DNA from 3 places in the Clostridium sp. FP1 genome. Region 1 is predicted to be linked to each of the others. Evidence: predicted binding sites of a transcription regulator. Region 1 holds the regulator's gene; each other region holds the start of a gene.
The links. The regulator LexA, encoded in region 1, represses DNA repair genes until DNA is damaged. The targets are predictions, from matches to a motif close to CNAACANNTGTTNG.

Region 1 (5,537 bases):
CAAACTTATTCTAGAAAAGTAGACTCAATAATATTAAATACACTTTCAGAAATAGCTCAAAGTGCATATAAATTCAGTAATGATTTAAGATTACTTCAAAGTATGAAAGAAGTAGAAGAACCTTTTGAAAAAAGTCAAATCGGGTCCTCTGCAATGGCATATAAAAGAAATCCTATGCGTTCTGAGAGAATTAGCTCGCTAGCAAGATATATTATAATAGATTCATTAAATCCAGCTATAACAGCTTCAACACAATGGTTTGAAAGAACATTAGATGATTCAGCTAATAAGAGAATATCCGTAGCTGAGGCTTTCCTAGCTCTTGATGGAGTATTGAATCTATATATGAACATAGCAGGAAATATGGTAGTGTATGAAAAAGTAATTACTGCTCATGTAAACAGTGAGCTTCCATTTATGGCTACAGAAAATATTCTTATGGAAGCAGTTAAAAGGGGCGGGGACAGACAAGAGCTTCATGAAAGCATTAGAGTTCATTCTATGGCTGCAGCAAGACGGGTTAAAGAAGAAGGCTTAAATAATGATCTTATAGAGAGAATTATAAATGATGATAGCTTTAAGATGTCAAAAGAAGAGATTCTAGCAGTAATTGACCCAATTAAATTTATAGGTAGAGCTCCAAGTCAAGTTGTAGAATTTATAGAGGAATATGTAAATCCAATATTAGAAGCAAATAAAGATGCAATGGGTGTGGAAACTTCTATAAACGTATAATCATTGATATGAATATGACATATGTTTATAATTAATAACAATTAGACTAAAGAAGCTATCAGTGATGTAAAACTGGTAGCTCCTTTAGTTTAACTATAGTTTTAACAGGAAACATATAGATTACATTGCAAAGCAAAATAAATAAATTTACAATAATAAAAAAAAAAATTAAAGTATTTTTAAAAATAAGCAGGATTTTGCCCCCCTCTTGTAGAATAATAATGTCGTGAAATGTAAGTTTCACGACATTATTATATATTTTGGAGGTACCTATGAAATCTGATATAAATACTATTTATAACAATGAACTCCCTGCGTTTCTAAATGATTATTTTAATTATTTATCTACTATTAAAGGCTGTTCTGTGGCTACTATTGTTGCGTACACTGCAGATTTATCATTATTGCTAAAGTTTTTGAAAATGTATAAAGGCTTAGTACCCTCAGATAAAGTTCTGCACATTGAGGAAATTAGTATTAAGGACTTAACTCTAGATACATTAAAGACCCTTACATTACAGGACTTATATGCCTTTATCTCCTATCTTGGAAAATCTAGGGCTAATGGAAACTATGCTAAAGCAAGAAAAATCGCATCTATAAAGTCCCTATTTAAGTATTTAACCACTAAATCCAAAGTGCTAAATATAGATCCATCAATAGATCTAGAGTCACCCAAATTAGGCAAGCGAAGCCCTGTTTTCTTAACCTTAGATGAAAGCAAGACCCTGCTAGATGCAACTACATCTAGAGAGAAACATTCTATTCGCGACCATAGTATGATTACACTCTTTTTAAATTGTGGTCTCAGACTATCGGAGCTTTGTAGTATAAATATCTCTGATATGAAAAATGATACCCTATCTATTATTGGAAAAGGAAATAAAGAAAGAACCATCTATTTAAATAAGGCTTCATTAAAGGCAATATATAAATATTTACCTATTAGAAATGCAGATTTAGAAAAAATTCATCCTGAAGATAAGGATGCCCTTTTTATAAGCGGTAAATTTGGCAGAATTAATAAAAGAACTGTAGAAAGAATTGTAAAAAAACATATAGGCAACGCTGGCCTTAATAAAAATAAATATACTCCTCATAAATTAAGGCATACCTCTGCTACTCTTATGTATAAGTATGGTAATGTTGATATCAGAAGTCTGCAAGAAATTTTAGGTCATGAAAATATATCTACTACCCAAATATATACTCACGTAGATAATGATAAATTAAGAAATGCAGTTAAATCAAACCCACTTTCTGATGAGTAAAAAAGAAAAAAGTATATATTACTATTAATGCATTATACGTAATATATACTTTTTTTTTGCACATAAAAATATTTCTTAAATAATAAAGAAAGTATATATTTATATTTTTTTTACTCTTATAAGTCCTGGAAACTCCTCATGAAGTAAATCTGAATTTTCTTCTTCATTTTCAAGAAGGTCTTTCATCCCGTCTATATCATCTATATATTCCCAAACTTCATCATTTTCAGGTATAAAATCATCCTTATCTATGTTAGAGTGTTCTTGCTCTGCTAACAATGAATTATATTCTTCAAATTCAATTAGTCCTTCTGAGTCTGATAGGTCTTGATTTTCATTTTCACTATTATTTTCTTCTGCTTTTGATAAGTTAATTACATCCTTATCATAAAAATCATCTTCCAATTCTTCTTCTAACTCTTCGGCCTGAAAAACTTCATCAATTTTTATGGCTTTAACATCATAGCCTTCAAGTTCTAAGCATTTTCCACAATTATTACATTTTTTATTGGAATTCAATTCACAGACTTCACATTCCCCACAATTACTACAAATTTTCTTATCATTAAATATACAATTTTTAGCCATACAACACCACGCTCCATTAATTTAAAATACTTCATAATAGACAAGTATAACAAATAATACTCTAATAATCAAACAAAAACAATTTTATAGATTCAATTATATACATTTTAATTATATTTCAGCATTTAGAAAATATGAATTTTAAGCACTAATACATTTTGCCTAAAAGACGAACGTAAGTTTGATTCTTTTACATATATATGGTATAATTTTAATACGAATGAGAGGTGTTTTTATGTTAACTCAAAAAAAAGATAAACAAAGCGAAATATATAACTACATAAAAGAGCAAGTTCAATTAAAAGGATATCCACCTTCTGTAAGAGAAATATGCGTGGCTGTAGGATTAAAATCTACCTCAACTGTTCATGGCCATTTAGAAAGATTAGAGAAAAAAGGATATATTCGTAGAGACCCTACCAAGCCTCGCGCAATTGAATTATTAAAGGATAGTGTCACAAGAAAAGAACTAATAGATATCCCTATTATAGGAAAAATTACAGCTGGAATACCAATACTCGCAGTTGAAAATGTTGAAGACACCTTTACTATTCCACTAAATTTTACTAAAACCAATAATGAATTATTTATGCTTAGAGTTTCTGGTAGCAGTATGATTGAAGCAGGAATATTAGATGGAGACCTAGCTATAATTGAGAAAATTAATACCTCTAAAAATGGTGATATAGTGGTGGCTCTTATTGATAATGAAGCAACTATAAAAAGATTTTTCAAGGAAAAGGGTCATATAAGACTTCAACCTGAAAATTCAACTATGGCCCCTATTATAGTTGATGACTGTGCAATCTTGGGAGTACTTGTTGGTATTTACAGAAAGTATTAAATCATCCCCTAAAGCATTTCAATATTATTTTGTATACAACAAAAACCTGCAAATAATATAATCATTGCAGGTTTTTGATATTCCCGTACTAGCTTAACTAGCAAAAGGTAAAGTGAAGTTAGTTTAATATATGAGCTTGATTTTAAATAACTTTTGAAAGCGCTATTAGTATTCCAATCTTAGCATGATCAAAGGTTAATCCACCCTGTAAATATGCTATATAAGGCTCTCTAATTGGTGCATCTGCAGATAATTCTATTGATGAGCCCTGAATAAATGCCCCTGCTGCCATTATAACCTTATCTGCATATCCTGGCATATCCCAAGGTTCACATTGAGCAAACGAATCAATGGGCGACCCCTCTTGTATACCCCTACAGAAATTAATCAACTTTTCCTTATTGTTAAATTTTATAGCTTGAATTATATCGCTTCTTTTATCCGTATATTTAGGAAGAACTTCAAAACCTGCAAGTTCCATAATTCTTGCACAAAAGATAGCGCCCTTCAATGCTTCCATAGCTACATGAGGTGCTAAGAATAACCCTTGAAATAAAGTACGCATAACTCCAAAAGTAGAACCACACTCCCCTCCTATTCCAGGAGTTGTTAATCTATAAGAAGCTTGCACTACATATTCTTCTTTACCTGCAATATAACCACCTGTAGGTGCAATGCCTCCACCAATATTTTTTATAAGTGAACCTGCAACTAAGTCTGCACCTACATCTGTAGGCTCATGAACGTCCATAAATTCGCCATAACAATTATCTACAAAGCAAATAACCTTTGGATTTATAGCTTTTGCAGCTTTTATAATCTCTTCTATTTCACAAATTAATAATGCTTTTCTCCATCCATATCCAGTGGATCTTTGAATATGAATTAGCTTAATTGACTTATCTTCTAGTAGATTCTTTTTCATTAAATCAATATCAACTTTAGAGTCATGGGTTAATTCTAATTGCTTATATTTTACACCATAATCTTTTAATGATCCTATATCTTCTGTAAGATTTATACCTATTATATTAAGAAGTGTATCGTAAGGTGTTCCGCATACAGACATCATGGTATCATTAGGTCTTAAATTACCAAATAAGGCTGCTCCAATTGCATGTGTTCCATTTACGAAATGTGGTCTTACCAATGCACTCTCACAATTAAAAATCCTCGCATATACCTTATCTAATGAATCTCGTCCGATATCTCCATAACCATATCCAGATGAATTTGTAAAATGAGCGTCGCTAATTCTTTCATCTTGCAATGCTGTCAAAACCTTGAGTTGATTAAACTCTCTTATTTCATCAAGAATTTCAAACTCCTTTTGAACATCTTGTATTGCTATATCATAGAGTTCTAGGGTTTTTGAGCTTATTTTATACTTGTTTTGAAGGTATGTTTTTGTTATATCTATCATGATTCCAGGTCCCCTTTTGTCATTAATTTATTATATATGTATTTAAAATTACACCTAAAGCAGCTTAAATAAAATGGACTAATAGCCTACCTAGTTATTTAAGTTGCCCTAGTAATAATAACATATATAATACTAATGTAGAACAGTTTTATACAGAAATCAAAGTTATAAGCCTTTAAATATACTGTAATATAATGTGGTAACTTCCGTTATCCTTCATTTTTTTACACTTAACAGCAAAACAAGATTACCATGGACGATATTGCATGAAATTATACCCCTAATAATACACTGTTTTCATCTTACTTTTAAGGTTTTATTGAGTATATTTAAAAATTCACTCTTTTCATCAACACTGCCGAATATTCTTATCGGTATAATATAAGCCATTACAGTACTAACGTATATAAATATATGTGTTTCAGACTGTACGACTTTTTCAATTACATTATATTTTGTTTCACTGAATTCAGTTTTATCAACAACACCTTCTTCTGTAAATGAAAAGTTGTGATTTCCAAGAATGCCTGTGGTTTTACCTTCCTCAAGTATCTTTGAAATTCTTTTTTCTACAGACCTTTTCATAAATTTAGGATAAAAAATAATCCATAATACAGATGATATTATACAAACGCTAGACCAATACCATAAAGGTATATCAGTAATCTTTATTAGA
Region 2 (5,537 bases), 1.8 Mb from region 1:
TTAAGAGAATACTGCTAAAATTGACTGTAAAATTGCATAGTCAATTTTATTTTTTTTTTTTTTTGCAATAGACCGTACCAAAATTCTTTAGACGCTATCAGAGTGTATATGGTATGGGTAATGTTAGTGGAAATATGTAAGTTGTCCAGGTGTTTTTCAGGGAATTCTCCAAAAGTAATTGTAAAAGAATACTGTTAAAAATTTGAATAATTACATTGATATGATATATAATTAAATAAAGAGGTGTTTTTATGAATTAGTTAATATGAATGGCGATTGGTATAGTTACAATTTAACTATACATAAATTCAAAGTGTATCTTTGGGACATAACTATAATTCATTATGGGAATATTAATAAAGAGGTGATATTTATGATTAAAAAAACACCAGTTATTATATTCTTATTTATTATAATCATGCATTCAATAGTAATTAGTGCTGAAGAATTTAGATATGCAGAAATTTTTGACCCAAAGCAAGATAAGGTCGTAAAAGTAATTCAAGTTAATAGAGAAATTCAAAATATGGTTGTAAGTTGGATAAAGGATGTGGATAATATCTATGGTAAAAGCAACCCTCTTACAGATGATGGTTATGCTATTAGAATTCCACTTTATCCTTCTGTTAAGGTACAAGGGAAATGTATAAATGCACTTGTAAACGAAGTTTATATAATAATACCTGAAAATGAGCCAGCATTTTTTATGATTTTTGAAAATGAAAATAGACTATTATGTTACCCATTTAGAGGCGACATAGATGTATTGTCAAAAATTTTAGACTTCAAATTAGAAGTAAGTAAAGTCTATAGTAAAGAATAATTGCTAGTATATTTTATATATGTTAGGTTTCTCTATGATAAGAATCATAAATTTCTGAAAACAACAAATTTATAGTATATAAGTGCTATAATATAAAATATTACTTCATCATATTTTATCTAGTATTTTTAATGCGGGTTTTAATAGTACTCAAAATAAATGGGAGGATGAATACATTTAAATATTTAGTGAATTATATTATGTCGAAATATAAATATAAAACCAAAATCATAAGTAGTTTAAGGTATACTATATACTCGAATTGAATTTTAGAATATAGAGAGAAGGTAAATAAATGAAAAAAAGAATAGCGCTTATAGTTATGATATTGACAATGGTGAGTTCTCAAATTGCAGCTGCTGATAGTGGAGTAGTGAATACAGACTCATTACGTGTTAGGCAAAATCCCTCACTTTCTTCTTCCATTATAGGTTTTCTTTCAAAGAATACAAAGATAGATACCCTTGGAAAACAGGGTGATTTTTATAAGATAAATTATAATGGGAAAATTGGATACGCACATACATCATACGTAAACATAGTAAAAAATACTTCTCCTACCAAAAGTGTAGTGAGTGTAAAACCGGATTACATAGAAAAATATGGAGTTATAACAGCAAATGTTTTAAATATAAGGTCTGGGGCTGGGACAACCTATCCTGTGATAGGCTCTATTAAGCTTGGAAGTAAAGTTACAATGTATGAAAATACAAATGGTTTTTATAAAATAACTTACTCTGGTAAAACAAGCTATATAAGTGAATTATATGTAAAAGTTGTAAATGAAAATAGTACAAGCAGTGTTACACCAACACCTGTAACAAAAGCTACAGGTGTTGGAACTATTACAGCCTCTGATTTTTTGAGCGTAAGAAAAACAGCTTCATTGGATAGTAATGTTATTGTTATGGGTAAAAAGTATCCTAAGGAAAAAGTAGATATATATGGAACTCAAGGCGAGTTCTATAAAATTAAGTATGATGGTGAATGGGGATATATATATAAATCCTATGTAAGTGTTGTTGATACTACATCAAATAAAGCTGAATATGTTGAAGATGGACAACGATATAGCACAAAAACAACTGGAAATGACTTAGTGTCATATTCAAATACATTTTTGGGAACACCTTATATTTGGGGTGGCGAAGCACCAGCAAATTTCAACGCTGCTGGGGAATATTTAAGTGGTGGATTCGATTGTTCAGGGTTTGTGCAGTATAGCTATAAAAACTTTGGGATAAATCTGCCTAGAACGACTATGGACCAGGTAGATATAGGTGCATCTGTTAATATAAATAATCTTGAAAAGGGAGATTTAGTCTTTTTTATAACTAATTCAGCTGTACCTTCTGAAGTATCTCATGTTGGAATATATATTGGAGATAATAAATTTATACATTGTCCTAAACCTGGTGATGTTGTAAAAATATCTGAATTAACCGGGTATTACGCAGATAACTTTGTAATAGGTAAAAGAATAATAGAATAAGTAAAATTTATATTATTACTATTATTATGGGTACATAACAATTACTAATTGTTTAATTTTAAACTAAAAAGCATATAATATTTAAGGAATAGGGACTTAGGTTCCTATTTCTTTTTATGTAAAATTTGATTTAATGGTTATAGATTGTTAACATTATTGACACCTTAATGCAACAATTATCTACTAGTATTAATGAATAGACGAAGATGTTATTTAAAAAATAATATGGGTTCAGTATTAAATTGAAATTATAATATAGCCTTTAAGGGCGGAAACGAGGAAAAGTTATTATGCAAACTAAAGAAAAAAGTGTATCTAAAAAATCAAAGGGATTTTCTATCTCGATTGTTATGTATATTGTAGCTTCAGTTGTGGCAATGATCGGTGTTGCATTATTAGTCAATAATATTCTCTTATTTAAAAGTACGGTTAGCCAAGCTGTAAATCAAGGGTATGATATTGCTACTGTAAGAAAAGCATTATTGACATCGCAATTGTTACCAGGAATATTTGAACCAATTGGTATATATGGTGGCATCGCATTTCTAATATTAGGTTTGGGTATAGTCAATAAAAAAGTTTCAAATTGCTTAATGTTACTAACTAAAGTTGAGGTTGACGATAATATTAATGCAGAAAACATAGAAATCCAGCAAGAAGTAAAAAAAGCTTAATTGAAATAAATCAAAAAGACTTGCCTCCTTAGTTTAGACTGAGGAGGCAAGCTTTTTTAATTTTTTTGCAAGTCACTTCGGAGAAATTTCACACTTACTATTTAGAGTACTTATTAGTGAATTAGTTGTAGGAGATATTGACATACTAAATACTTATAGTTAAAATGGAGTAGACGAACAAATGTTCAGATAGATGATAGCAATTAATAGTTGTTATCGAATTAAGCGGAATAAAAGGCGGTGATTTTTATGAATGAATTTAAATTGCATTCGAAGTTTAAACCTACTGGAGATCAACCACAGGCTATTGAGAGTCTTGCGGGCGGGGTTGAGGAAGGTAAAAAATTTCAAACTCTTAAAGGGGTAACCGGTTCAGGTAAGACTTTTACCATGGCTAATATTATTGAAAGAGTTCAAAAGCCTACTTTGGTGCTTGCCCATAATAAGGTTTTAGCGGCACAGCTTTGCTCAGAGTTTAGAGAGTTTTTTCCTGACAACTGTGTGGAGTATTTTGTGTCCTACTATGATTATTATCAGCCAGAGGCTTATATCGCACAAACGGATACCTTTATAGAAAAAGATTCATCTATAAATGATGATATTGATAAGTTAAGACATTCGGCTACCTCAGCGCTACTTGAGCGTAATGATGTTATTGTGGTGGCTTCAGTTTCATGTATATATGGACTTGGAAACCCTGAAGAATATAAAAAACTTACAGTTTCACTTCGGGAAGGCATGGAAAAGGATAGAAATGAAGTATTAAGACAATTAGTAGATATACAATATGAGAGAAACGACATTAATTTTATTCGCGGAACCTTTAGAGTGAGAGGGGACACTGTTGATATATTTCCTGCTTCATCCAGCAGCGAAGGAATTAGGGTGGAGTTTTTTGGTGATGAAATAGATAAAATTAGATCATTTGATTCGCTAACAGGAGAAATTATTGGAGCGAGAAAGCATGTATCTATTTTTCCAGCTTCTCATTTTGCGACTTCAAAAGAAAAACTAGAGCCTGCTATAGAACAAATAGAAGAAGAATTAGAGCACAGATTAAAGGTGCTTATATCACAGGATAAATTACTAGAGGCACAAAGACTTAAGCAAAGAACTAACTTTGATATTGAAATGATAAGAGAGGTTGGCTACTGTAGTGGCATAGAGAACTATTCTAGAATTTTAGATGGGAGGCCTGCAGGAACAGCGCCTCAAACCTTGATGCACTATTTCCCAAAGAATTTTTTAATGTTTATAGATGAAAGTCATGTAACCCTTCCTCAGGTTAGGGCTATGTTTGGAGGAGATAAATCAAGAAAGACTAATTTGATTGAGTATGGGTTTAGACTTCCTTCTGCCTATGATAATAGGCCTCTAACATTTGAAGAGTTTGAGGGTACTATGAATCAGACAGTTTTTGTAAGTGCAACTCCAAACGTCTATGAAGCAGAGCATAGCGAGAATACTGCAGAGCAAGTGATAAGACCCACAGGACTATTAGACCCTGAAATAGCTATTAGACCTGTCAAAGGTCAAATAGATGATTTATATGCTAAGATTCAGGACACAATAAAAAAAGGGTTTAGAGTTTTAGTTACAACACTTACAAAAAAGATGTCAGAGGATTTGACTAAATACTTTAGAGAAATGGATATGAAAATTACCTATCTACATTCTGATATTGATACTATAGAAAGAATGAAAATTATTCAAGATCTTAGACTAGGTACATTTGATGTACTAGTAGGTATAAATCTTTTAAGAGAGGGCTTAGATATTCCAGAAGTAGCCCTTGTGGCGATACTCGATGCAGATAAGGAAGGATTTCTGCGTTCTGAAACTTCATTAATTCAAACTATAGGAAGAGCTGCAAGAAATTCAGAGAGTAAAGTAATAATGTATGCGGACAGAATCACAAAGTCTATGAAAAAGGCTATAGATGAAACTAATAGACGTAGAAAACTTCAGATGGATTATAATGAAGAACATGATATTACACCAACTACTATTATTAAAGATATTAGAGAAGTAATCGGAGCTGTTACAGTGGCAGAGGAAGAAGCGGTATATGAAACCCTTGAAGCTGCTATGGAAGCAAATTACGATGAAACTAAAAAGTTAATGGACAGGTATGAAAGTGAAATGAAGCAGGCGGCTAAGGATTTACAATTTGAAAGAGCAGCGCAGCTTCGCGATATAATTTATAAACTTAAAAAACAAATTAAGAATATCTGAGAATTGAAAATTATTAATTATCAATTTCTAACTATTTAGGGGAAATATAAGGAGTGGAATTATGAGGGATAAGATTTTTATAAAGGGTGCTAAGGTTAATAATTTAAAAAATGTAGATTTAGAGATTCCAAGAGATAAATTTGTAGTGTTTACTGGACTTTCGGGATCTGGTAAGTCTTCGCTGGCTTTTGATACATTATATGCAGAAGGGCAGAGAAGGTATGTAGAGTCGCTGTCAGCTTACGCAAGGCAGTTCTTAGGTAATATGGATAAGCCAGATGTTGAATACATAGAGGGACTATCTCCTGCGATT
Region 3 (5,537 bases), 540 kb from region 1:
ATAATTGAATTTTTGCCTTCATTTATAAATAAAGTGAAGGATATAATTCATATACTACTAATATAGCATTTTTCTTTTGTAATGTAAATAGTACAAATTTCTATAAAAAAATAAAGAGCTTATACCACAAGCCCTTTTTATATTTATTATCTAGGTTGAACTATTAATTTAATTGCAGTTCTTTCTTCGCCTTCTATTATTACATCTGTAAAAGCAGGTATACAAACTAGGTCAACACCACTAGGTGCGACAAACCCTCTTGCTATAGCAATAGCCTTAACTGCTTGATTAATTGCACCAGCACCTATTGCTTGAATTTCTGCTGCTCCTTTTTCTCTTAGTACTCCTGCTAAGGCTCCTGCTACTGAATTTGGGCTAGATTTTGCCGAAACTTTTAACACTTCCATAATAAACCTCCTATTAGCCAATTTAATTGCTACATTTGTATTATTCTACAAACATAAAAAAAATCCTCTTAAAATTTGGAAATTTTCTAAATTTTAAGAGGAGTAAATATTATATTGGTTTATTTAGCATAATCAATGGCTCTTGTTTCTCTGATTACATTCACCTTAATTTGGCCTGGATATTCTAGTTCATTTTCAATTCTTTTAACTAGATTTCTTGCCAATTCAACAGCACCTGCATCATCAACTATTTCTGGTTTAATCATGATTCGAACTTCTCTTCCAGCTTGAATAGCATATGACTTTTCTACGCCTTCATAGGAATTTGCAATTTCTTCTAATTTTTCTAGTCTTTTAATATAGGCTTCCAAAGTTTCTCTTCTTGCACCTGGTCTTGCAGCTGATATAGCATCTGCTGCTTGAACTAGTATTGCTTCAAGAGACTGCAGTTCAACGTCACCATGATGAGCTGCAATAGCATTTACTACAATAGCTGATTCGTGGTGTTTCTTTGCTATCTCTGCACCTATAAGTGCATGAGGTCCTTCAACTTCATGGTCTACAGCTTTACCTATATCATGAAGTAGTCCACACCTTTTAGCAAGAGTTGGATCAATTCCCAGTTCAGAGGCCATAAGTCCAGCTAAATATGAAACTTCAATAGAATGCTTTAATACATTTTGACCATAACTAGTTCTGTATTTAAGCCTTCCAAGTAGTCTAATAATTTCTGAATGAAGACCATGCACTCCTGTTTCAAAAGTAGCTTGTTCTCCTTCTTCTCTTATATCACTCTCAACCTCTTTTTTAGCTTTTTCTACCATTTCTTCAATTCTAGCAGGATGAATTCTTCCATCCACTATTAGCTTCTCAAGTGCTATTCTAGCAACTTCACGCCTTATAGGATCAAATGCTGAAAGAATTACTGCTTCAGGTGTATCATCTATTATTAAATCAACGCCTGTAAGTGTTTCTAGAGTTCGAATATTTCTACCCTCTCTACCTATTATTCTTCCCTTCATCTCATCATTAGGAAGTGAAACTACATGAACTGTTGTTTCTGCAACATGATCAGCAGCGCATCTTTGAATAGCATAAGTAATAATTTCTCGTGCTTTTTTATCGGCTTCTTCTTTTGCCTTAGTCTCAATTTCTTTAATCATAATTGCGGCATCATGTTTAATTTCTTTTTTAATTTCATCTAATAAAACTTGTTTTGCTTCATCGGCTGTTAACCCTGATAGTCTTTCTAATTCTTCCCTTTGTTTTGTGTATAAATCTTGAATACTTGCTTCTAACATCTCAATTTCTTGTTGCTTTTTATTAAGATTTTCTTCTTTTCTCTCCAGCACATCACTTTTTTTATCTAAAGATTCCTCTCTTTGGATATTTCTTCTTTCTAACCTCTGAACTTCATTACGTCTTTCTCTTGATTCTTTTTCTAAATCAGTTCTAAGTCTGTGAACTTCTTCTTTGGCTTCTAAAATAGCTTCTTTCTTTTTTGTTTCAGATTCTTTTGAACTTTCATCAAGAATTTTTTTAGCTTCTTTTTCAGCCTTAGAAATATTTGCTTGAGATATATTTTTTCTAGTATAAATTACAACAAAAATACCCACTAAAACAACAACCAAAATAGCACAAACTATTAAGATCATTCGACTATTAGTATCCATCGATTATCAACACCTCCTTTGCTTATTTTCGAGTCTATTTAAGAGTAAACATGAAAGCTAGAGAAGGTGTAATATTTATTCAATTGGTAGCAGTTTGAATATGCTAAACCAGTATTTGTATTTATTTTATATTACTTTTCAATTAATGTCAAGATTTTAACATTTAAATAAATTATTTTACTTTACTATCATACAATAATTATGCTAAACAATAATATGATACACCTTAAAAAGCATCTACTTCACATTATTATAGTAATAATATTCCACAGTTATACTTAGAATATACTAGTTAAATTAAGATAACATATAGCCTCTAATAATGAAAAGAAGAAAAAAAAGCAAGTAGCCACTTGCTTTTATTCTTCCTTTTTACTAACTTCTTTTATTTCTTTTACTTGTTTTACTTCTTTCTTATCAATTACTGGAGCTTTTGATAAAGGTAGATTATATTTTTCTCTGATTTTATTTTCTATTTCAAACATTACCAGAGCATTGTCTTTAAAGTATTGTTTTGCATTTTCTCTTCCTTGTCCAAGACGTATATCTCCATAGGCAAACCATGCTCCACTTTTTTGTACAATTTCTTCTTTAACGCCTATATCTAAAACATCTCCCTCACGAGATATACCTTCACCGTACATAATATCAAATTCAGCCTGTTTAAATGGAGGAGCAACTTTATTTTTGACTATTTTTATTCTTGTTCTATTACCCATAAATTGATCACCTTGTTTAATTGTATCTATTCTTCTGATATCTATTCTAACAGAAGCATAAAATTTTAATGCTCTACCACCAGGAGTTACTTCTGGATTTCCAAACATTACTCCAACTTTTTCTCTTAATTGGTTTATAAATACAATAACACATTTTGATTTATTTATAGATCCAGCAAGTTTTCTTAGTGCTTGTGACATAAGTCTTGCTTGCAATCCTATATGAGAGTCCCCCATTTCGCCTTCAATTTCGGCTTTAGGCACCAATGCGGCTACTGAATCCACAACAATAACATCTATAGCCCCTGAACGAACTAAGGCCTCTGTAATCTCTAAAGCCTGCTCACCAGTGTCTGGTTGAGAAACTATTAAATCATCTATATTAATTCCTAATGATTTAGCATAAATAGGATCTAGTGCATGCTCTACATCAATAAATGCAGCTGTACCGCCTTCTTTCTGTGCTTCTGCCACTATATGTAGTGCAACTGTAGTTTTACCTGAAGATTCTGGTCCAAAAATTTCAATCATTCTTCCTCTAGGAACACCACCTATACCGAGCCCTATATCCAGTCCCAAACAACCAGTAGAAATAGCATCTAAATTTAAAGTACTATGGTCTCCCAGTTTCATTATTGAACCTTTACCAAATTGTTTCTCTATTTGACCCATAGCTGCTTCTAGTGCTTTTAATTTTTCATTATTCATACATTTCCCCTTAGGGTTCACCATCCTTCTCATTACGAACATTTGTTCTATGTTAAGTATACACCATTTGTTTTGCATGGTCAACATGCAAAATAAAAATTCCTAGTTTTTCCTTCTCTTGGAATATTACAATATTAACCCCATTATTTGTATTATTAACAAATTATAATAAATTAATCACTTATCAATTCTAATTGAGTCTTTATTTTTAACAAAATAGTCAACTCCTGATATTATTGTAATAATTACTGCAGCAGCCATAAATATATCAGTTAATACATTTAAAATCGGATGTACATAAGATAAGTTTAATAATGCTGTAATTATAGCAACTATTTGAATAACAGTTTTTATTTTCCCCCACCAGCTAGCTGCAATTACTTTTCCTTCTGAGGCAGCTATTGTTCGAAGACCTGAAACTGCAAATTCTCTAGCAATTATAATCATAGCTACCCAACTAGCTACAATCTGAAGTTCCACTAAGGAAACAAGTGCAGCAGTTACCAACAGTTTATCAGCTAGAGGATCCATAAATTTACCGAAATTAGTTATTTGGTTTCTGCTTCTAGCTATATATCCATCTAATTTGTCTGTAAGAGAAGCTACTATGAAAATAATAGTAGCCACTTCTCTTCCATAAGGTATGTCTTGAACTGCCATAAATATTAAAAATATAGGCACTAGAAAAATTCGGAGCATTGTAAGTTTATTCGCAAGATTCATAGCACACAACTCCTATTAAATCGTATTCTAAAGCTTTAGTAACTTTGACATTAACAAATTCTCCCTTATTATACACCACATCAGATTCAAAGAAAATATTTCCATCAACCTCTGGTGCCATTTCATAACCCCTGCCAAAATATGTTTTATCATTAACCCCTTCTACTAAAACCTTGTATGTTTTTCCTATCTTTTTACTATTTAGTTCTTTGGATATACTTTGTTGTATTAACATCAGTTCTTCTTCACGTTTTACTTTTATATCTTCAGAAATTTGATTTTCCATTTCTGCTGCGGCAGTACCATCTTCCATTGAATACTTAAATACTCCCAATTTATCAAATTTAGTTTCTTTAATAAACTGTTTTAACTCCTGAAAATCTTCCTCTGTTTCACCTGGGAATCCAACAATAAGTGTAGTTCTAAGATTTACTCCAGCAATGTTTTTTCTCATCTTGTTTATGTTTTCTGTTATAATATGCTTTCTTCCTTTTCTTCTCATGGATTTAAGAATATCATCACTTATATGTTGGATTGGTATATCTACATATTTGCATACTTTATCGTTAATTGATATTTCATTTATAATTTCATCCGTAATTTCTTCTGCATAACAGTAAAGTACTCTAATCCATTCAATTTCACTTATTTCAGAAATTTTCCTTATCAGCTTATGCAAGGTTTTCTCACCGTATAAATCAATACCATATCTAGTAGTATCTTGAGCAACTAAAATAATTTCTTTGCAACCATGCTGGCTTAAGTCCTTAACCTCTTGTACTATATTTTCCATCTTTCTGCTTCTATATTTACCTCTAATATTTGGTATTGCACAATATGCGCAAGCATTATCACAACCCTCTGATATTCTAACATAAGCAGTGCACGTTCCTGTAGTTAGTACCCTTTGACCTTCATTAATATTTTCATCACTATAACTATAATGTTGTACTTTAATATTTTTAGAAAGCACCTCTTCTATACTATTTAGTAACTTACTATAATCATTGACACCCAACATTATATCAAGTTCTGGCATAAGCTCAAGCAGTTCTGCTCCATAACGCTGAGTAAGGCACCCAGTTGCAATTAAAACCGTACACTTGTATTTGTCTTTGTATTTTGACATTTCTAAAATAGTGTCTATTGATTCTTGTTTTGAAGATTCTATAAATCCACAAGTATTTACTAAAATTATATTTGCAAGTTTAGGATCGTTTGTAATATCATATTTTTCACTTAAACTACCTATTATAATCTCACTATCAATTCTATTTTTATCACAACCTAAATTTATAACTCCAACT

Region 2: uvrB (excinuclease ABC subunit UvrB) is a predicted target of LexA. The motif match lies at 3,164-3,177, and genes of this name have one in related genera.
Region 3: recA (recombinase RecA) is a predicted target of LexA. The motif match lies at 3,543-3,556, and genes of this name have one in related genera.

Annotation. Positions count from the first base shown of each region.
Region 1 covers NZ_JAAMNJ020000001.1:2,763,978-2,769,514, forward strand. The annotation lists gene purB (adenylosuccinate lyase) at 1-735, shown strand, start outside; gene G9F70_RS13380 (tyrosine recombinase XerC) at 1,008-2,006, shown strand; gene G9F70_RS13385 (hypothetical protein) at 2,106-2,594, opposite strand; gene lexA (transcriptional repressor LexA) at 2,830-3,438, shown strand; gene G9F70_RS13395 (aminotransferase class I/II-fold pyridoxal phosphate-dependent enzyme) at 3,581-4,861, opposite strand; gene G9F70_RS13400 (YcxB family protein) at 5,159-5,537, opposite strand, start outside.
Region 2 covers NZ_JAAMNJ020000001.1:4,567,990-4,573,526, reverse strand. The annotation lists gene G9F70_RS21670 (hypothetical protein) at 374-823, shown strand; gene G9F70_RS21665 (C40 family peptidase) at 1,119-2,315, shown strand; gene G9F70_RS21660 (hypothetical protein) at 2,606-2,989, shown strand; gene uvrB (excinuclease ABC subunit UvrB) at 3,239-5,224, shown strand; gene uvrA (excinuclease ABC subunit UvrA) at 5,286-5,537, shown strand, end outside.
Region 3 covers NZ_JAAMNJ020000001.1:3,308,858-3,314,394, forward strand. The annotation lists gene G9F70_RS16170 (stage V sporulation protein S) at 147-407, opposite strand; gene rny (ribonuclease Y) at 527-2,080, opposite strand; gene recA (recombinase RecA) at 2,440-3,507, opposite strand; gene pgsA (CDP-diacylglycerol--glycerol-3-phosphate 3-phosphatidyltransferase) at 3,685-4,230, opposite strand; gene rimO (30S ribosomal protein S12 methylthiotransferase RimO) at 4,214-5,537, opposite strand, start outside.